2 regions of the Bradyrhizobium sp. LeoB3 genome follow, and region 2 is predicted to be linked to the other one. Evidence: predicted binding sites of a transcription regulator. Region 2 holds the regulator's gene; the other holds the start of a gene.
What was found. Region 2 encodes LexA, which represses DNA repair genes until DNA is damaged. Its sites were predicted from a motif close to TGTTCNNNNTGTGTTCNG; they were not measured.

Region 1 (10,243 bases), on a different contig from region 2:
TATCCCACCATGACGCCCGAGCCCGCCCCTACCTTAAAGCAATTGCTGGCCTTTTACCTGGAGGCCGGGGTCGATTGCGCGCTTGTTGACGAGCCGATCAACCGGCTTGCGGAGGCCGAGCCTGTTCCCGCCGCACCGCCGCGCGAGGGGGCGTCGCCGCGTCCTCAGCGCGAGATGCCGCCTGCGGCGCCGGCAGTTCCGCGCAGCGAAATCACCATCGCGCCGGATGCGGCGGTTGCGTCTGCACGCGAGGCGGCACGGACCGCGCCGACGCTGGACGCGCTGCGGACGCTGCTGGCGAATTTCGACGGCTGCGCGCTGAAGCATACCGCGACCAAGCTTGTGTTCGCCGACGGCAATCCGGCGGCGCGGGTGATGTTCGTGGGCGAAGCGCCCGGGCGTGACGAGGACATCGAGGGCCTGCCCTTTGTCGGCCGCTCCGGCAAGCTCCTGGACCGGATGATCGCGGCGATCGGGCTCGACCGCAGCAAGGCCTATATCGCCAACGTGATTCCGTGGCGGCCGCCCGGCAACCGCACGCCGACGCCGCAGGAGACGCAGGTGTGCCTGCCCTTCATCCAGCGCCAGATCGAATTGGTGAATCCCGACGTGCTGGTCACGCTCGGCAATCCCTCGACACAGGCGCTGATCGGCACGCGCGAGGGCATCATGCGCACCCGCGGCAAATGGTTCGACTACGACACCGGCACCCGGACAATCCGCGCCATCGCTACCTTCCACCCCGCCTATCTGTTGCGCTCGCCCTCCTACAAGCGGATGTCATGGCAAGACCTCCGCGCCATCGCGAAGGCGCTGGGGCAGCAGAGTTCGTCCTCATCCTGAGAGACCGTAGGATAGGCACGCTGCGCTTTGCCCACCCCACGCTTTCCCCTCATCCCGAGGAGCCTGCGCAGCAGGCGTCTCGAAGGATGGGGCCACGGGCGAGACTGGGGCCTCATGGTTCGAGACGCGCGAAGACGCGCTCCTCACCATGAGGGGCTGACGGCGAGAAACAGGCCTACGGCCCCTTCGGCCGCACGATGGCCCAGCCGATCCTGAGCAGCGGCTGCCGGCCGTTGACCAGCCATTCGAACGATCGCGGCACTTCCGGCACCAGGTCCGGGAAGCGTTGCGCGATCTCGGGCGGCGGCGCGCCCGACGTATCGGACGCGCGCCAGACGATCAGTCCGCCGGTCTCATTAAGCTTCGCCGGCGAGAGCCAGGGCGTCCGCGGCCTTCCGTCGAGCAACAGATGCGGGCGCCGCGGGTCCATCGCGATCAGACGCGCCAACTCGGGATCGCCGGCCACCGCGCGCAACCGCTGGTTGGTGCGCCGCTCAAAACTGTCGGCGAAGAAATGCCCGATCGAGGCCGCCGGCATCGAGGTCCGTACTTCGGCTGTGCCGGTCCAGGGCACGAACAGCGTCGCCGCGACGACGGCCAAGGCCGGCGCGGCAATCGCCGCCGCCCAGGCCGAGCGCAACAACCGCTGGCGGTAGAGATGGATGAGATCGCCGGCATTGACGATCACGGCCAATCCCGACAGCAGCAGCGCAACGCCGGCGCCGCCGACCACGTGGTCGAGATGGAACAGGCCGGCGAGCAGGCTGCCAATCAGCGCCGGCGCGAAGGCGAAGAAATAGACGAACTGCCGTCCCAGGGGATCGAGCGGCGGCCGGCCGATGATCGGCGCCTCCTCCGGCTTGCGGGCGAACCAGGGAGAATTGACGACAAGGAGCAGCGCGATGCCGGCCATCGACACCACCAGGCCGCCGAGCAGCACGCCGGAGCGCGTCACCCGCGCACGCAAATCCGCGACATCAGGCAGCGGCGGCAGCGTCACAACATCCGAGCGCATCAGCCAGATCAAGTAAGGCAGCGCCAGCACGATCACCACGAGCAGCGCAAACAGCGGATCAAGCGAGGCCAGCGTGCGGCGTCCGCGCGCGGTCGCCAGCGCAAAGGCCAGGACCAGCAGGATCATCCCGATCGCCACCGGTGTCGTCAGCAGCAACAGGCCGCAATCGATCGACCACGCAAACCAGGCGCTGCGCCGGTTCTGGCCGAACAATTGCCAGGAATGCAGCAGCAACAGCGCCCAGAGCGGTCGCGCCAGCACCAGCGGCCCGAACTCGAGGCCGGGCGAAGAGAACGCAGTGACCGTCATCGTCAGCAGCACGGCGAGGACCGCCTGCTGTCCGCCGATGATGGCGCGGCCGAGGTGATAGAGGCTCACGAAGGTCGCGATCGCGCAAATCTGTGCCAACAGATAGATGCCGAAGACGTGATTGCCGGCGGCGCGGAATGCGATGTCGGCGAGCCAGAACGCGAGCGGCGGGCCGAGATCGGTGCCGACCTGGTATTCGCGGCCGAAGGCGAGCACGGTCGCGACATCGCCGGGCGGGCTGCGATAGATCAACAGCGGCACCAGCAGCCACAGCGCGGCCTGCGCCAGCACCACGATCCAGACCACGAGCCGCGGCCGGGCGCGGATCAGTTCGACGACCAGGGAGGTGAAACGCATGCGCCCAAAATGCCCGGAACCAGCCCTGTGTGCGGCCTCAATCGATCCCGAGATTGATAAAGGGCCGACGCGATGGAGGCAACGGGGCTAGGCAGCCGTCGCCTCGGCCTCGATGGTCGGGTCCACCGTGAAGAGATCGGGCTCGATCGTTTCCGGAAAATGCTTCTGCCGCGCGGCGATCACGGGCGCGAAGAAGCTGCGGTGATGCGCGCTCGGGCCGAGGCGATCCAGCGCCTCCAGATGTTCCGGCACCGCATAGCCCTTGTGCTGTTCGAAGCCATAGCCGGGACAATCCAGCGCCAGCGCGCACATCAGCCGATCCCGCGTCACCTTGGCGATGATGGAAGCGGCTGCGATCGACATCACGATGCCGTCACCGCCGATCACGGCCTCACAGTCGCAAGTCACGGCGACCTTGTCGCGGCCGTCGACGAAGACATGCTTGGGGGCCTCCGGCAGCGCCTGCACGGCGCGCGCCAACGCCCAGAGCGAGGCGCGGAGGATATTGTCGCGATCGATTCGCGCCGGCGAAGCGAAAGCCACCGCAAACGCCGACGTCGCGCAGATCTGCTCAAACAGCTCTTCGCGCCGTTCCGCGGTCAACCGCTTCGAATCGTCGATGCCTTTCGGAATCCGCTTCGGGTCGAGCACCACGGCCGCGGCGACCACGGGACCTGCCAAGGGACCGCGTCCGGCCTCGTCGCAGCCGGCAATCGGCCACACCCCGCGCTTGATCAGCGCGCGCTCGCGCCGAAAGCTCGGCGGCGTCACCGCGATCACGCCCTTTGCCGGTTTGACCGGCTTTTTCTTCTCAGACTTGTCCCGACTCATGGGCGCGACTGTGCTGAAGCAGCCGCCGCCGCGCAACCGGGAACCCGGCGCTCGTCCCCATTATTCAATGGAGGTGTTCAGAATAGGCTCAATTGCTCGCCGCTCTGCTTGGGCTTGACGAAATGGTCGGTCGTCAGCTTCGAGCGGCGCTTGTTCAGGCCGAGCTTCTCGCAGGCGATCTCGAACCTGCGGCCGATCATCCAGGCCATCGGCCCGGTGCCCTTCATCCGCGTCCCCCACTGCGAGTCGTAGTCGCGCCCGCCGCGCATATCGCGGATCAGGGTGAAGACGTGACGGTAGCGGTCCGGGTAGTTCGCGAGCAGCCATTCCCGGAACAGGTCGCGCACTTCCAGCGGCAGCCGCAGCAGCACGTAACTTGCTTCCTTGGCGCCGGCATGCGCCGCCGCATCGAGGATGCGCTCGATCTCCGAATCGTTCAGCGCGGGGATCACGGGCGCCACCATTACGGTGGTGGGGATGCCGGCATCCGAAAGTCGCTTGATCGCCTCCAGCCGCTTCGGCGGCGTCGAGGCGCGCGGCTCCATGGTGCGCGCCAATTTGGCATCGAGCGTCGTCACCGACAGCGCGACCTTGACCAGATTGCGCTTCGCCATCCGCTGCAGGATGTCGATGTCGCGCACGACCAGCGCCGACTTGGTGACGATGCCGACCGGATGACCGGCGCGCTCCAGGGTTTCGAGGATGCCGCGCATGATCTTGTGTTCGCGCTCGATCGGCTGGTACGGATCGGTGTTGGTACCGATCGCGATCATGCGCGGCTCATAGCCCGGCGCGGCGAGCTCCTTCTCGAGCAGCGCCGGCGCATCAGGTTTTGCCAAAAGCTTCGATTCGAAATCCAGTCCTGGCGACAGGCCGAGATAGGCATGGGTCGGCCGCGCGAAGCAGTAGACGCAGCCATGCTCGCAACCTCGGTACGGATTGATCGACCGGTCGAAGCCGATATCGGGCGAGTCGTTGCGCGCGATCACCTTGCGCGAGGTGTCGAGCGAGACAGTGGTCTTGAACGGCGGCAGGTCTTCCAGGCTCTGCCAGCCGTCGTCGAACGTAACGCGCGCCTCGGCCTCGTAACGGCCGCTGGCATTGGATTGCGCGCCGCGGCCGCGCCGCCGTTCGCGCTCGATCGCGACCGCGAGTTCGGGAAACGCGGAGGGCGCACCCGCCGGTGTGGAGGGCGCCGTCACCGGCGGGTGCTTGAGGGCATGAGAGGATGCTCGGCTCATGCTCCGAAGCTAGCACGCCTTGAGAACAAATCAAGAACACATTCGCGAAATTCCACAGCGGCGCTGCCGCAAAAAACTGCACCCTTACGGCTGTTTTGATTGTGACAAGGTGATAACAATTTTCGAGCTTTCCACCCATTTTGAGCCAACGAAGCCTCTGTCGATGTTGAGCGTGATTATTCCGACCGAGGGCGACGAGCGGACCGCAGTCGCCACCCTTGCGGCGCTGGTGCCGGGCGCCGCGGCCGGAGTCGTGAAAGAGGTGCTGCTGGTGGATCGCGCCAAGGACGGCGCCAAGACCGACGTGATCGAGCGCGTCGCCGATGTCGCCGGCTGCCGCTTCATGGCCTTCGACGGCAGTCGCGCCGCAGCGCTGGCGGCCGGCGCCCGTCAAGCGCGCTCGCCCTGGCTGATGTTCCTGCATGCCGGCGCCGTACTCGACAGCGGCTGGATCGAGGAGACCGCCCAGTTCATCCAGGGCGTCGCGATGAGCGGCCGGCCGCGCGCCGGCATCTTCCGCTACGCCCGCTCGCCCTACACCGACGCACGCCTGCGCGACAGCTTCAAGTTCGTCGCCCGCATGCTGACCGGCCCGACTGCCGAACAAGGCCTCCTGATCGCGCGCGATCACTATGAGCAGCTCGGCGGCTACCGCCCGGATGCCCCCCGCTCCGAGGCGCGGCTATTGCGGCAGCTCGGCCGCTCCTCCCGCACCATGCTGCGCAGCCGGATCATCGTGGCGTAGTTCCTTCCGCTTCCCTCGTCATTCCGGGATGCGCCAAAGGCGCAGGCCCGGAATGACAGCGCCTGATACTTGCCAAAGTCAAATAATTATTTGACAATGGCAATTATTGAGGTGCCCCTATGTCAGAGCCGGATTCCGAAATCCAAATCGCCGCGGTGCGGGCGTTCAATCGCTTCTACACCCGCAAGCTCGGCGTCCTCGACCAGCATTTATTGAAAAGCCCGTTCTCGCTCAGCGAGGCGCGGGTGCTTTATGAGCTGGCCCATCGCGAGGAGATATCGGCAAAGGAGATCGGGACCGAGCTCGGGCTCGATCCCGGCTATCTCAGCCGCATCCTGCAGAAATTCGACGAGGACGGGCTTTTGACCCGACGCCCGCTCGCCTCCGACCGCCGGCAATACCAGCTCGGCCTCACCGCAAAGGGGCGGCAGACCTTTACCAGGATCAACCGCACCTCGCATGACGAGGTGGCGGCGATGCTGGCACGGCTTCAGCCGGACGATCGCGTCCGCCTGACCGGAGCAATGGGCACGATCGAGCGGCTGCTCGGCGAGACCCAGCCGTCGCGCGCGGTGCTGCGCGATCCGCGGCCGGGCGATATGGGCTGGGTGGCGCAGAGCCATGGCGCGCTCTACGCCAGCGAATACGGCTTCGATTCATCCTTCGAGGCGCTGGTCGCCGAGATCGTCGCAAAATTCCTGACCTCGTTCGACGCCTCGCGCGAACGCTGCTGGATCGCCGATCTCGAAGGTGCGCCGGTCGGCTCGGTGTTCCTGGTCAGGCATTCCGACGACATCGCCAAGCTCAGGCTGCTCTTGATCGACCCGGCCGGGCGCGGCCAGGGACTCGGCAGGCGGCTGGTTGGCGAATGCATCAGCTTCGCCAGGGCCTGCGGCTACCGCAAGATCACGCTCTGGACCCAGAGCATCCTGATCGCCGCGCGAAAAATCTATGAGGACGCAGGCTTCGTGCTGGTGAAAAGCGAGCCGCATCGCAGCTTTGGGCAGGACCTCGTCGGCGAGACCTGGGAGCGGACGCTGTGAAGTTGACGCGTCGCGATCCACCGCGGCGCGTCACGCCGGAGCTGCTTGCCTTCCATATCAAGCAAGCGCACGCGCTCAGGGCCGAGGCTTATCGAGATATGATGCGCGCGTTGTGGGCGCGGCTGCTAAGGATCACCCACAAGCGGTGCTCAACCTAAACCGTCGCGCCTTGCGCCTTCGGCCGGCGCAGGTGCTCGTCCAGCCGCGGCATGATCTCGACGAAATTGCAGGGGCGCGTGCGGTAGTCGAGCTGCGCCGCCAGAATGCCGTCCCAGCCGTCGCGGCAGGCGCCGGGCGAGCCCGGCAGGCAAAAGATGTAGGTCGCCCCCGCAACGCCTGCGGTGGCGCGGCTCTGGATCGTCGAGACGCCGATCTTGGCGTGGCTCAGCATGTGGAAGGCGATCGAGAAACCGTCCATCCGCTTTTCGAACAGCGGCTCGATCGCTTCCGGCGTCACGTCGCGGCCGGTGAAGCCGGTGCCGCCAGTGGTGATGATCGCATCGACGCCGGCGTCAGCGATCCAGCGCGCCACGACCGTGCGGATCGCCTCGACGTCGTCGGTGACGATCTCGCGCGCCGCGAGCTTGTGGCCGGCGGCCGTGATGCGATCCGCCAGAGTCGTTCCGGACTTGTCGTCGGCGAGCGCGCGGGTGTCGGAAACCGTCAGCACCGCGATATTAAGTGGAATGAACGGTTTCGTTTCATCGATCGAGGCCATAACACTTATTCTCCCCGTCATGCCCGGGCTTGACGATCACCATCCAATTCTCACAGCGCCCCGGCGCCAAAGGTGTTGCAGGCCGACACCGTGCCTTGCTGGTAGCCGGTCATGAACCATTGCCGCCGCTGCTGCGCCGAGCCGTGGGTGAAGGAGTCCGGCACCACCCTGCCCGTCGCCTGCCGCTGCAGCGTATCGTCGCCGATTGCGGTTGCCGTCTTGAGTGCCGCGTCGATGTCGCCGGCCTCGAGGAAGCCCGGCCGCTTCTTCTCCTCGCGGTTGACCCAGACGCCGGAGAGGCAGTCGGCCTGCAGCTCGACCTTCACCTGCAGCGCATTGGCCTCGGCCTTGCTGTCGGCCGCCTGTTGCAGCCGCGTCACGCGTGGGATGATGCCGAGCAGGTTCTGCACGTGATGGCCCGCCTCATGGGCGATGATATAGGCCGCGGTGAACTGGCAGGCGCTGCCCGAGCAGCCACGGAACCGCGTCTCGACCTCGCGGAAGAAGGCGGTGTCGAGATAGATGGTCTTATCCGGCGGGCAGTAGAACGGCCCCATCGCCGACTGCGCCATGCCGCAGCGGCCGCCATTGGTGGCGTTGCGGAACAAGACGATCTTCGGACCGGTGAAGGTCTGGCCATTGGCCTGGAAGATCTCGGTCCAGCGATCGTCGATCTCGCCCAGGATGCCGGAGATCATGCTGCCCATTTCGTCGGTCGGCGCGCCGGTCTTGCCGGAGGCCGTCCGGCGATCGGTCTGGTAGGTCGGCGCCTGTCCGCCGCCGGTCAGGATTTCGGCGCCGCCGATCAGGATGCGCGGGTCGATGCCGAAGGCGTAGCCGAGCAGGCCGAGCACGATGATGGTGCCGATGCCGAGCCCGCCGCCGCCCATGGGGATGCCGAAGCCGCCGCCGCCTCCGCCGCCACCCTGGTCGCGACGATCCTCGATGTCGTCGCTGCGACGGAAATCATCGTAACGCATGGCGGTTTTCCCTTAAGTCCTAACCTGTGTAAACGCGGAACAGACGTAAAATTTCCGTTCCGTTAATCAATAGCCTGCCCGGCAATTATTGCCTAGTGCGACGCGCACCATCCGCGCATGGCTGATGCGGCCAACGTCTTCACGAATCGCATCAGCTTGCCTGCAACGAACTCGATGTCCGATTCCGCTGTCGCTGGCGCAATTCGCATAACGCATGCTGCGAGGCAGCACTCGATTTCAAATCCGAAAACGCTGCACGATCGAAATGCGCAGAACTTGTCGCGTGCCATTTTCGATTAAGTCGTTTTTTACTTTGGCGGGTCATGGTGGCGCCAGTCGGTTGTTTAGTCCCGCGTCGCCGACAGCGTCGCCTGAGTCAGAGTTATGAGTCATGGTTGAGTCGCGTCGCGGGGCGTCTGCAAGGGCGCCCCGCACTAAATTTGAATCCACGTCTCCGAGTCGAATCGTCATAGGCGATTGCGTCGCCGAGATGTCGAAGCTTGCAGCCGGTTCTGTCGACGTCGTGTTCGCAGACCCACCCTACAATCTGCAGCTCAAGGGCGACCTCAAACGCCCCGACGAATCCCATGTCGATGCCGTCAATGACGACTGGGACAAGTTCTCCTCCTTTGCCGCCTATGACGACTTCACGCGCGCCTGGCTGCTCGCCGCGCGCCGCGTCATGAAGCCGTCGGCCACGATCTGGGTGATCGGCTCCTATCACAATATCTTCCGCGTCGGCGCCATCATGCAGGACCTCGGCTTCTGGCTCCTGAACGATATCGTCTGGCGCAAGTCGAACCCGATGCCGAATTTCCGCGGCCGCCGCTTCACCAATGCGCACGAGACCATGATCTGGGCCGCGCGTGATGAGAAGGCCAAGGGCTATACCTTCAATTACGAAGTGCTGAAGGCAGCGAACGAGGACGTGCAAGCGCGCTCCGACTGGCTGATCCCGCTCTGCACCGGCGAAGAGCGCCTCAAGGGCAAGGACGGCAAGAAGGTGCATCCGACCCAGAAGCCCGAACAGCTTCTCGCGCGCGTGCTGCTCTCCTCCTCGAAGCCCGGCGACCTCGTGCTCGATCCCTTCAACGGCACCGGCACCACCGGCGCCGTGGCAAAACGTCTCGGCCGCCGCTATCTCGGCATCGAGCGCGACGCCGCCTATGCCGCCGCCGCCGAAGCGCGCATCGCCGCCATCGAGCCGCTGCCGCAGGAAACGCTCGCCCCGTTCATGACTGCGCGCGAGGCGCCGCGCGTCGCCTTCTCCGAACTGATCGAGCGCGGCATGATCATGCCGGGCGCGAAACTCGTCGACGCCAAGAAGCGGGTCGGTGCCCTCGTGCGCGCCGACGGCGCCATCATGCTCGGGGACAAGGTTGGCTCGATCCACCGCATCGGCGCGGTCGCCCAAGGCTCGGGTGCCTGCAACGGCTGGACCTTCTGGCACGTCGAGACCAAGAACGGCCTCAGGCTGATCGACGAACTGCGCGCCGAAATCCGCTCCGGGATGGCCGCGGGCTGAGCCTCCTCAATATCCTCCGTCATTCCGGGGCTCGCGAAGCGAGAACCCGGAATCCATTTCACCACCTGCGCCTGAGGCACAATGGATTCCGGGCCTGCACCTGACGGCGCATCCCGGAATGACGAAAGAAGTCCTGTTCACTTCTGTGCTTCCGGGCCAACAAGCTAAGCTGCACAGCAAGCCACGATGACGCCGTGTTGAACGCTCTTGCCTTGATTCGGCGCGAACAAAGCGCCTAGAGTCCGGCTATCGGTCGCTGTTTCGATTGGATTGCCCGATGCGCAGACAATCCGAGACGTTGCTGCTTGTGCCGCTGTTGCCGATATTCTTCGTCGGCATGTTCCCGATATTGCTTTTTGGCCTGCTCGGCTTTTTCGGCCTCGGCATCTTCGGCGTCCTCTTGGTCTCCGTCGGACTGACGAGCGCATTGGAGGCGCATGGCCAGTTCACCGAGGACATCATTACGCACGGCTATGGGCGCAGCGCCGAGCGTGCCGCTCACGCCACCGATCTGCAAACCGCGACGCGCTTCGCCGCGCTGCTGGACGCAGCAGGGATTGCGCTGATCGTCGCCAGCGCGGTTGGCTTTATGTACTTCGGCTGATCGCCAAGCCGCCCGAGGCGCTTTCACAAATT
Region 2 (10,243 bases):
TCGGCCAGTTCGGGTTGTTGAGGATTTCGCGCCCAATCGCGATCAGATCTGCCTGTTTTTCGCGCAGGATCTGTTCCGCCTGGTCACCATGAATGATGAGGCCAACGGCCATGGTGAGGATGTCGGCGTGACGGCGGACGTATTCCGATAGGGGCACCTGGTAGTTGTACTTGATTTCCTTGCCGAGGATCGGCGCCATGTCGGTGATGCCGCCGGACGAGCAATCGATGACATCGACGCCTTTCGCCTTGAGGATGCGGGCGAGCCGTACGCTCTGCTCCGGGCCCCAGCCGGCATTGTCCTCCACCGACAGCCGCACGAACAGCGGCTTGTGGTCGGGCCAATAGCTGCGCACCGCCTCCGTCACTTCGATGATGAAGCGCATGCGGTTCTCTTCCGAGCCGCCATACTCGTCGGTGCGTTGGTTTCCGCGCTCCGACAAGAACTCATGCACGAGATAGCCGTGGGCGCCGTGCAATTCGAGCACGTCGAAGCCGGCCGCGTTGGCGCGGCGCGCGGCCTGGCCCCAGGCCTGCACGAGGTCCTTGACCTCACTGCGCTCCAGCGCCCGCGGCACCGGCCAGCGTGCACTGTGCGCGATCGCGCTCGGCGCGACCGGGGTCCAGTCGTCCCAATCCTCGATGTCAGGCGACCGCTGCAGCGGGCCATCACCTTCCCACGGGCGCGTTGCGCGCGCCTTGCGGCCGGAATGGCCGAGCTGGATGCCGGCAACCGCATTCTGCTGCCTGATGAAGGTGACGAGCCGATTGAGTGGCGCGATGAACTTGTCGTCCCAGATGCCGAGATCACCGACCGTGCCGCAGCCGCGCCGCTCGACCTTGGTCGACTCGACAATGACGAGCCCCGCGCCGCCGGCGGCGAACTTGCCCGCATTCATCAAATGCCAATCGGTCGGAAATCCCTTCACGGCCGAATATTGATGCATCGGCGGCACCACGATCCGGTTCTTCAGCGTGATGCCGCGGATCGTCATTGGTGAGAACAGGAGCGTATCGGACATGGTTTTCCTCGCATCACCGGACATCGTTACCCGCTATTTCACCGGGGTCGGTTTCCTGCCGCGAACGATATATGTGCCGTCAATGACGGCAAAGCCGAAATGCGGGAGGCTTCCATGCCCAATCGGCGATTGCCGAAGCACGAGTCTTGCGCTCGTCCGTCGCACTTATGCTCCACCCGTTGCCAACTGCCGCGGTCATTCCGGGGCGGGCGCAGCGCGAGCTATGATGTGCAATTGCACATCAGAGAATCCATTCATCCGCTGGCGCAAGCTGCGAAATGGATTCCGGGCTCGTCCTTTGGACGCCCCGGAATGACAGCCTCCGTCATTGCGAGCGGAGCGAAGCAATCCATGCCTCCGTTCGCTGCGCTATGGATTGCTTCCCGGAGCCTGTCATCGGGCGGCGCTTCGCGCTTATCCGTTGGCTCGTAGTGACGATGTGGTTGCTTTGGGTGCGACATATCAACCCGACGGGCAAATCAGCAGAAACGTATCCAGACTATCAGCGAAAAACATTTCGCTTTCGCCGTCGGGCAAAATCAGTGATTTAACTCCGCGCGTCTCACCCAAGAGAGGGGCGGCTCGCGATCGTCACGAACGTTGCGGTGAGATGCGGTGGACGCGATGGGTGTGACTGACGAGCACGCGCATTACGGACGGCGAAGTCGTGTGGTCCTGGCGCCCCGACGCTGGCGCTAAGTTTCGTGCGAACACATTCGCACTAGGCGACGGTGGCAAGAAAGCCCGGTCACCGGGGAGAGTACGAAGTAAGCCGTAACACCATCGCGCAGGGAAGGCCGGAATGCTTCGGTTGAACCTGTGGTCCTACTCCCGTGCTTTTTGTCGCACGGGACCCATGGGTGCAACCGGCACCCGGCTTTCCCTGCGCCCTCTGTTCGATGAGAGGGTGAAACGAACGCAAAGCTCGGGCGCAATGCGCCGCGAGAATGTGGACTCACATCCTCAAGCTGTTTGAAAATTGAATCGGACGTTCCCCTCGTCGACCCATAACCACAGGACTTTGCTGTGTGCTCCGCTACCACTGCTTGCTCGCGCCACCACAACTCCCTGTGGTTATGGGTCCCCGCCTTCGCGGGGACGACATCGGTGTGTGTGACCCGCCTGGCTGATACAATCGAAGACATTGCCGGCCCCTCGGGATTTTCGTACACAGCCGTCGCCATGACTCAACCGTCCCTTTCCCCCGGCTCCGCCGACGTCCTGTTGTTCGACCTCGGCCGCGTCGTGCTCGATATCGATTTCGGCAAGGTGATGACCACCTGGGCCGGCCATGCCGGCTGCGAGCCCGGCGAGCTCGCCACCCGCTTTGTGATGGACGAGAGTTACAGACATCACGAGGTCGGCAAGATCGATGACGCCGCCTTCTTCGCAAGCTTGCGGCAGTCGCTCGGCATCGGCATCTCCGACGCCCAGTTCCTGGAAGGGTGGAACGCGATCTTCGCCGGCGAGATGCCGGGAATCGCCGAGCACCTGGCGCGCGCCAAGACGCGTCTGCCGCTTTATGCTTTCTCGAACACCAATCCGCCCCATATCGAGCATTTCTCGACAGCCTATTCGGACGTGCTCGGCCACTTCCGCCAGATCTTCTTCTCCTCGACGATCGGGCTACGGAAACCTGACGCGGACGCCTATGACTACGTGATAAAGGCGATCGGCGTGCCGGCCTCACGCATCGTGTTCTTCGACGATTCCGCAGAGAACATTCGCGGCGCACGGGCGATAGGTCTCACGGCCATTCACGTCACATCGCCGGATGATGTGACGAACGCGCTTGTCGCGCTCGGAATTTAGGAGTTGCCCGTGGCCCTGATGCCGGTCGCCGATGCGCTAGCCGCGGTCCTCGCCGGCGCGGAACCATTGCCGGAAGAGATGGTCGCGCTCGATGCCGCCTATCACCGCACGCTTGCCCGTGACGTCGCGGCAAAGCGTACTCAGCCGCCACTGGCGATGTCGGCGATGGATGGCTATGCGGTGCGATCCGCCGACGCCGCCGACTTGAGCGCGCGGCTGAAGGTGATCGGCGAAGTCGCCGCGGGCCGGCCGTTCGATCGGGAACTTGGTCCGCGGGAAGCGGCACGGATCTTCACCGGAGGCGTCATTCCCGCCGGCGCCGATGCGGTCGTGATCCAGGAGGACACCCGGGTCGATGGCGATCACATCACCATCACCGAGGCCGCTGTCGCCGGGCGGCATATCCGGCCCGCCGGCGTCGATTTCCGCGAGGGTGACGTGCTGCTGAGGCGCGGAAGCCGGCTGACCGACCGCGCGCTGTCGCTGGCGGCGTCAATGAACTATCCGGAACTCCCCGTGCGGCGCCGACCCAAGGTCGCCGTGCTCGCGACCGGCGACGAACTCGTGATGCCGGGCACCTCTCCGGGTCCAGGCCAGATCGTCTATTCCAACGGCTATGCGCTGCGGGCGATGGCGCGTGCGGAAGGCGCTGAAGCGATCGATCTGGGGGTCGCCGCCGACACGGTTGCCGCCACCACTGACGGCATCCGCCGCGCGCATGCCGCGGGCGCCGACATCCTCATCACCACCGGCGGCGCTTCGGTCGGCGACCATGACCTCGTCAAACCGTCGCTCGAGGCCGAGGGCGTGACCATGGCGTTCTGGAAGATCGCGATGCGGCCGGGCAAGCCGATGATGCATGGCCGGCTCGGCGCGATGCGAGTGATCGGCCTGCCCGGCAATCCGGTGTCGTCCTATGTCTGCGCCTATCTGTTCCTGGTGCCGTTGATTCGGGCCCTGCTCGGCCGCTCGGCGATTCATCACGTGACGGAAAGCGCCCTGCTCGGCCGCGATCTCGCCGCCAACGATCAGCGCGAAGATTATCTTCGTGCGCTACTCGAAGAGCGCGACGACGGCACGCTGATCGCAACGCCGGTCACCAAGCAGGACAGTTCGCTGCTTGGGAATCTCACTGCGGCGCAGGCACTTGTGATCCGTCCGCCATTCGCGCCAGCCGCAGCAAAAGGCGCGCCTTGCGACATTCTCCGATTGCCCGAATGACGTCGCGACCGACACCTGCCCGAGCATCTCTGGTCGCGTTCACCAGAAATTAAGTGGTTGCGGAACACATATCGAACATATAGTGTCCGTTCATGATTTGTTTCGAAACTCGCTGTCTACGAATGGGAGTGCGTGACTCCCGAGATCAGCTCTTCTCAAGTCTCGGATCGAACGACGCTACCAACCGGGGGAATGCTCGCGATGCTTACGCGCAAACAGTATGAACTTCTGCGTTTCATCAACGAACGGCTGAAAGAGGCCGGCGTGCCTCCTTCGTTCGACGAGATGAAGGACGCACTCGACCTGCGCTCGAAGTCCGGCATCCACCGCCTGATCACGGCGCTGGAGGAACGGGGCTTCATCCGCCGCCTGCCGAACCGCGCCCGCGCGATCGAGGTGATCAAACTGCCCGAGCTCTCCGCCGCCGGCAACGGTCGCCGCGGCTTCACGCCAAGCGTCATCGAGGGCACGCTCGGCAAGCGCACGACCAGCGCGGCCGTGGCCGAGGATGATGGCAACCGTCCCGTCGCCGTTCCCGTGATGGGCCGGATCGCGGCGGGTACGCCGATCGAGGCGCTGCAGACCCGCAGCCACACCATCAGCGTGCCGCCCGACATGCTCGGCTCCGGCGAGCACTATGCGCTCGAGGTGCGCGGCGATTCCATGGTCGAGGCCGGCATCCTCGACGGCGACATGGCGCTGATCCAGCGTAACGACACCGCCAACACCGGCGACATCGTGGTGGCGCTGATCGATGAGGAGGAAGCGACGCTGAAGCGCTTCCGTCGCCGCGGCGCGTCAATCGCGCTTGAGCCTGCCAATGCGGCCTACGAAGTCCGCATCCTGCCGCCGAACCGGGTGCGGATCCAGGGCAAGCTGATCGGGCTTTATCGCAAGTACTGAGCCGACGAGGACGCAGCAGCTCGTCTGGTACTTTGGTGGGTGCTCTGCCCTCAAGGACACTGACAAGAACGATTTAGAGTGATTAGAATAAGAGCCCCGGTAAGTTCGCCGGGGCACTCTCGGTGCAAGGAGATGTCCGGCAGCGCCTCCTATCGTGTTTGTGAACGGCTAGAGGGCGCGGGCCGTACAAATGCCAAGAACGGAGCAGAGGCTTATAAGTTATCGTCCACTCTGATAGAGGCCTGCGCCTCTTCCCAGGCACGGGTCGGCTATCTCGAATGAGGAGCAATCCGATGTGTGACTATAGCCTGCACGCCGTGGCGACGCGTCCCGCCCAAGTCGGAGAGACGCTTATCACCACCACCTTCCGCGGTACCTCGACCCGCGGCTTCGCTTCGGAAAGCGATCCGACGGTCGCAGTCTGCATGCTTCCCGGGACCGAACTCGCGTTCGCCGATAACGTCCGCTACGACAATCGCTGGATCTGGACCAAGACGACCGGCTTCCGTGTCGGCAAGTTCAACCAGATCGATGCGCATATTCGGGATCGTCATCACGACGCGATCGAATTCCCCGATGGCAGCCATGTGCTGGTGACCCAGCTCTGCGAAGGGCAGCGGGCCACCGTGCTGCAATTGCCAGTGACGCATCATGTTGCAGAGCCGGCACCGAAGGCGGTCGAGCAGCGCCCCGCGCCGAACCCGCTGTTCATCGGCTGAGAGCTTCGGGCAGCGTGCGCCGCCGGTCTCGGCCGGCGGGACGTTGCCGCGGGTGAAAAGCAAAGTATTCGAGCGGCCCCGGAGGCCATCCGGGGGCGCATGCGGTTTTTTGTTGAACTATTCGCAAGGGGCATGATCGGTGGTCACCAAGATCACATGGCAAAAAGCCGGACGGGTGGCCCAGCCCGGCCGATACATGTTCAGGTTCGGCTGGCTCACCGTCGCAGCGGAAGATCTCGCGATCTGGGAGCGATTTCCGGATGCGAGCTTCACGCTCGTGCAAGTGCCGTCGCATTCGGGCGGTCCGGACGAATTTCGGCTCGGCGCCTTCGAGCTGCCGGCCAACGCCGGTGGAGATTGACGGGAGCGCTCAGTCTTCCGGCTGCAGGTCGGACTCGGACGGGGTCGCATCGATGGCGCGCGGCGCGGGTGCCCCTTGGATCCGGATCGTGGTCTCGGGTTCGCCTTCGCCTGACACCGCAGGCGACCACGGCCGGTCGAGGCCGGCGGGCTTGACCGCATCGATGACGAAGCCGTTCCGGTTCCGCCGCAGCGCCAGCCCGCCCTGCCGCCGCAGGCGCTCGGCATCGATGACCGCCGCCGCACCGCCTTGTGGCACCGGCCGTGCGGTCACGATCAGCACCGCCCGTTCGCAATCGTCCGCGAGCGCCTCGGATCGCTGCGTGAGCGCGATGAACGCGCCGCCCGCGGCCGGGGTCACGCAGCCGCCCTCATCGCATGAGACGCCCTCCGTGAGCGACGGGTCGCTTGCAGTGCGGGCATCGGCATCCGCGGCAAGCCACTCCTTGGCGAGAAACGCGTCCTTCGCGGTCCGCATCAGGTGCAACCGCCCGTCACCGCCGCGAACGGCGACATTGCGGCCGTTGCCGGAAATCAGGATGTCGGGTTGCGGCGCCCTCACCGCCCAGACCACCGCAATGAGAAGCACCGCCGCGCCGACGAAGCGCAGCGGCGTGCGCAACAGCCCGAGCAGGATGACGCCCAGGCTCGCGGCGATCAGCGGGCCGATCCCGAACGCACTGACGTGGCCGACTGCGCCCGGCAGCGCGGCGACCCATTGCGCAACCACGATCATCCAGTCGATGCCGCTGCCCATGATCGCCCAGAACACGCCGTCGAAACCGAACGGCATCGCCAGCAAGCCGAGGAGCCCGGCCGGCATCACCAGCGCCGACACCACCGGCATCGCCGCCAGATTGGCAAGCACGCCGAAGGGCGCCACTCGATGGAAGTGAAAGGCGGCATAGGGCGTGGTCGCCGGCCCCGCTACCAGCGAGGCCAGCAGCAGCATCGCAATCTCGCGCCCGCCCCACAGCGCGATCCGCGCGGTCGCGGAATGATCGGGCGCGGCAAACAGATGCGGCATGCCAATCTGCACCAGCGCCACCAGCCCGAGGGTGGCCGCAAACGACATTTGAAAGCTCGGATGAACCAGTGCTTCCGGTGCGATCGCGAGCACGATCATGGCCGCGACGGCGAGCGTCCGGAACGTCACCGCGCGGCGGTCGACCATGACGGCGATCAGCACCACTGCCGTCATGAAGAACGATCTCTGGGTCGCGACCTCCGCTCCCGACAGCAGCAGATAGAAGGCGGCAGCGACCAGCGCCGCCGCGGCGGACCATTTCTTGATCGGAAAGCCCACAGTGAGCACCGGGAACAGTGCGAGCAAGGCGCGGACTGCGAAGAAGACCACGCCCGCGACCACCGCCATGTGATAGCCCGAGATCGAGAGCACGTGGCCGAGCCCCGAAATGAACATCGCATCATTCACCGGCTCGGAGATCGCATCGCGCCGGCCGGTCAGGAGTGCGGTCGCGATCGCGCGATTGTCGCCTTCGAGCACGTTGCGGATCCGCGCATCGATCGCATCGCGCATGCCTTGCATGAACGCCGCATAGCGCAGCGCAAATCCGCGGCCTTCCGGCGACGCCGTCGTCTTGATCGCGCCGAGTACGAAACCGGAGGCGCCGATGCCCTGGAAATAGAGATCGCGGCTGAAATCGTAGCTGCCGGGCCGTAAGGGAGCGAGCGGCGGCTGCAGCCGTGCCTTCAATTCGACGAAGCTGCCGACGTCAGGGGCAGTGCCCTTCTTCACCGACAGCCTGACACGCTCGAGCTTCGGCGCGCCGCGCTGGCTTTCGATGCTCGCGACGCGCAGCACGAAACGGTCGGTACGCTCGCGGATGTCACGGGTCTCGACAAATCCGGTGAGCGACACCGAAAACATCGGCCGCGCCAGCACGCCATGTGCGACCCGCGCGGTGCGCCAGGTGGCAACCGCAAAACCCGACGCAACGGCGGCAATGATGACGGCGGCAGCGAACGCCTGCCGCCGCCTGAGCAGGAACGCGACAGCGCATAGCGCGATGGCGACGATGGCCGCGACCGACAGCACTGGCTCATGGTCGGCGGCGAAGTAAAGCGCGATGCCGCAGCCGAACGCGACCGGCACCCAGGGCAGAAGCCGTCCGGCGCCCGCTTCCGCCCGGATCCACTGGCGCAACGTCTCGACGATTGGCGGCCAGGCGCCGACGCCGATCGGGGCATAACCACCCGCCGGCGCCACCGCCTCGCGGGGCGGCCAGGTGCCGGCATAGCCGCGCCTGCCGCCCGGCGTCCTGCCCTCGTCCGACATCCTCCGCCCTGAGTATTCCTGCTTCAACAAAGCTACCGGAACCGGGTATCCGCGGGATAGCGGAACAGATGCGGAATACGGAGGAAAGAACGTCCTGCCGGCGCGTTTCCGATCTTAGCGCTCCAAGCCCGATTGAGCCGAAAGTCTCATAAGGCCACAGTCCCATTGAGGATTAGAGTACCGTCACGCCTCCACTCGGACAGATGGGAAAGAGGCAGTGGTGGCTCGCGGTTCGAAGACCGCTGGAGCCCTTCTCAGGTGGTTCAAGGCTTCCCTGAGACCGGCGTTGCGGACGCAACTCGCAAATCAGGCCTGTAGCGTCACGCATCACGCGCACTCCGCGAGCGAACAGAGCGCTGAAAAACGCGAGGAGAAGCCTTTGAACCAAAGGAGCAGCACATGGCAATTCAGGTACCGAGCGATTTTCGCCGGGTGATCGTTGCCGCGTCGGTCGGAAACATCATCGAATGGTATGACTTCTATATCTTTGGCAGCCTGGCCGCCGTTCTGTCGGTCAAGTTCTTCGAACAATCCCACCCCGTCGCAGCCCTGCTGAGCACGATCGCCCTATTCACTGCAGGATTCCTGATCCGTCCGCTCGGAGCATTCCTCTTCGGATGGATGGGCGACCGAGTCGGCCGCAAGTACACGTTCCTCATCACGCTCACCGGAATGGGACTGGGAACGGGCGCGATCGGCCTGATCCCGACTTACCAGTCGATCGGTCTCACCGCCGCGTTCGTGCTGTTCGGGCTGCGCATGATCCAGGGTTTGTGCCTGGGTGGCGAGTATGGCGGCGCCATCACCTATGTGGCCGAGCATGTGCCCGACGACAGACGCGGCTACTACACAGGCTGGCTCCAGACCTCGCCGACGCTCGGGATCGTGGTGTCGCTGGCCGTGATCATTCTGACCCGGATCTATTTCGGCGATCAGGCCTTCAACGAATGGGGATGGCGCGTTCCGTTCCTGCTGTCATTCCTGCTGGTGGCCATCGCCATCTACATCCGCCTCCAGCTCCAGGAGACGCCGATCTTCCAGGAGATCAAGGCCCGCGGGCAGATGACCAGGAATCCCTGGAAGGAGGCGTTCCTTAGCTCGAACATCAAATACATCGGAATCGCCATCATCGTCCTGATCGGACAGGGCGTGGTGTGGTACAGCGGTCAGTTCTGGGCGCTGTACTTCCTGCAGCAGGTCTCCAAGGTGGACGCGCTGACCTCGTCGTACATCGTCGGGGCTGCGCTGCTACTTGCGACGCCGAGCCTGATCTTCTTTGGCTGGCTGTCGGACCTGATCGGCCGCAAACCGGTGATCCTGGGAGGCATGCTGCTTGCCGCGATCACCTATTATCCGCTGTATCTGTGGCTCGGAACGGTCACGCAGCCCGGAAACATCAACTATCCGATCGCAATCTTCATCATCTTCATCCTCGTCTGTTACGTCGGGATGGTGTACGGGCCGGTCGGCGCGTTCCTGGCGGAGTTCTTCCCCAGCAGAATCCGGTACACCTCGGTGTCGGTGCCGTATCACATCGGCAATGGCTGGGGCGGCGGCTTGGTGCCGTTCATCACCTCGGCGGCTTTCGCCGCCACTGGCAGCGTCGGCTACGCGCTGATCTATCCGATCCTAGTTCCTGCGATCTGCTTCGTGCTCGCCGTTTTCCTGATGCCGGAGACGAACAAGACCAGCATCTGGGAGCAGGTCGAACCGAGAACCGCATCGTGACGCCCAATAGCCCTTGCCGCGGGGCTACCAAGCCCTGCGGCGGGGGAATCCAACATCCGGCAGGAGCGGATCGACACCTCTGCCGCAACAATCCCCCTCGCGCCGGCCGCTACCGCGTAGCGGTCGGACCGATGGCTCGGCCAAACCTGCCTTCTCAGCCGGCGCGGTGATGCCAGCGAT

Region 1: a site for LexA is predicted at 4,618-4,635, ahead of ACZXDY_RS09025 (PA0069 family radical SAM protein). Genes of this name have one in related genera too.

What each region holds. Positions count from the first base shown of each region.
Region 1 covers NZ_JBVBEF010000008.1:56,566-66,808, reverse strand. The annotation lists gene ACZXDY_RS09040 (uracil-DNA glycosylase) at 10-843, shown strand; gene ACZXDY_RS09035 (glycosyltransferase family 39 protein) at 1,019-2,524, opposite strand; gene ACZXDY_RS09030 (ribonuclease HII) at 2,612-3,355, opposite strand; gene ACZXDY_RS09025 (PA0069 family radical SAM protein) at 3,433-4,596, opposite strand; gene ACZXDY_RS09020 (glycosyltransferase) at 4,760-5,341, shown strand; gene ACZXDY_RS09015 (bifunctional helix-turn-helix transcriptional regulator/GNAT family N-acetyltransferase) at 5,461-6,384, shown strand; gene ACZXDY_RS09010 (RSP_7527 family protein) at 6,381-6,542, shown strand; gene moaB (molybdenum cofactor biosynthesis protein B) at 6,539-7,102, opposite strand; gene ypfJ (KPN_02809 family neutral zinc metallopeptidase) at 7,153-8,082, opposite strand; gene ACZXDY_RS08995 (DNA methyltransferase) at 8,474-9,607, shown strand; gene ACZXDY_RS08990 (hypothetical protein) at 9,885-10,211, shown strand.
Region 2 covers NZ_JBVBEF010000003.1:23,216-33,458, forward strand. The annotation lists gene ACZXDY_RS04175 (NADH:flavin oxidoreductase/NADH oxidase) at 1-1,021, opposite strand, end outside; gene ACZXDY_RS04180 (HAD-IA family hydrolase) at 2,204-2,833, shown strand; gene ACZXDY_RS04185 (molybdopterin molybdotransferase MoeA) at 2,843-4,054, shown strand; gene lexA (transcriptional repressor LexA) at 4,256-4,957, shown strand; gene ACZXDY_RS04195 (hypothetical protein) at 5,251-5,676, shown strand; gene ACZXDY_RS04200 (hypothetical protein) at 5,816-6,037, shown strand; gene ACZXDY_RS04205 (ComEC/Rec2 family competence protein) at 6,047-8,335, opposite strand; gene ACZXDY_RS04210 (MFS transporter) at 8,735-10,063, shown strand; gene ACZXDY_RS04215 (SPW repeat domain-containing protein) at 10,218-10,243, opposite strand, start outside.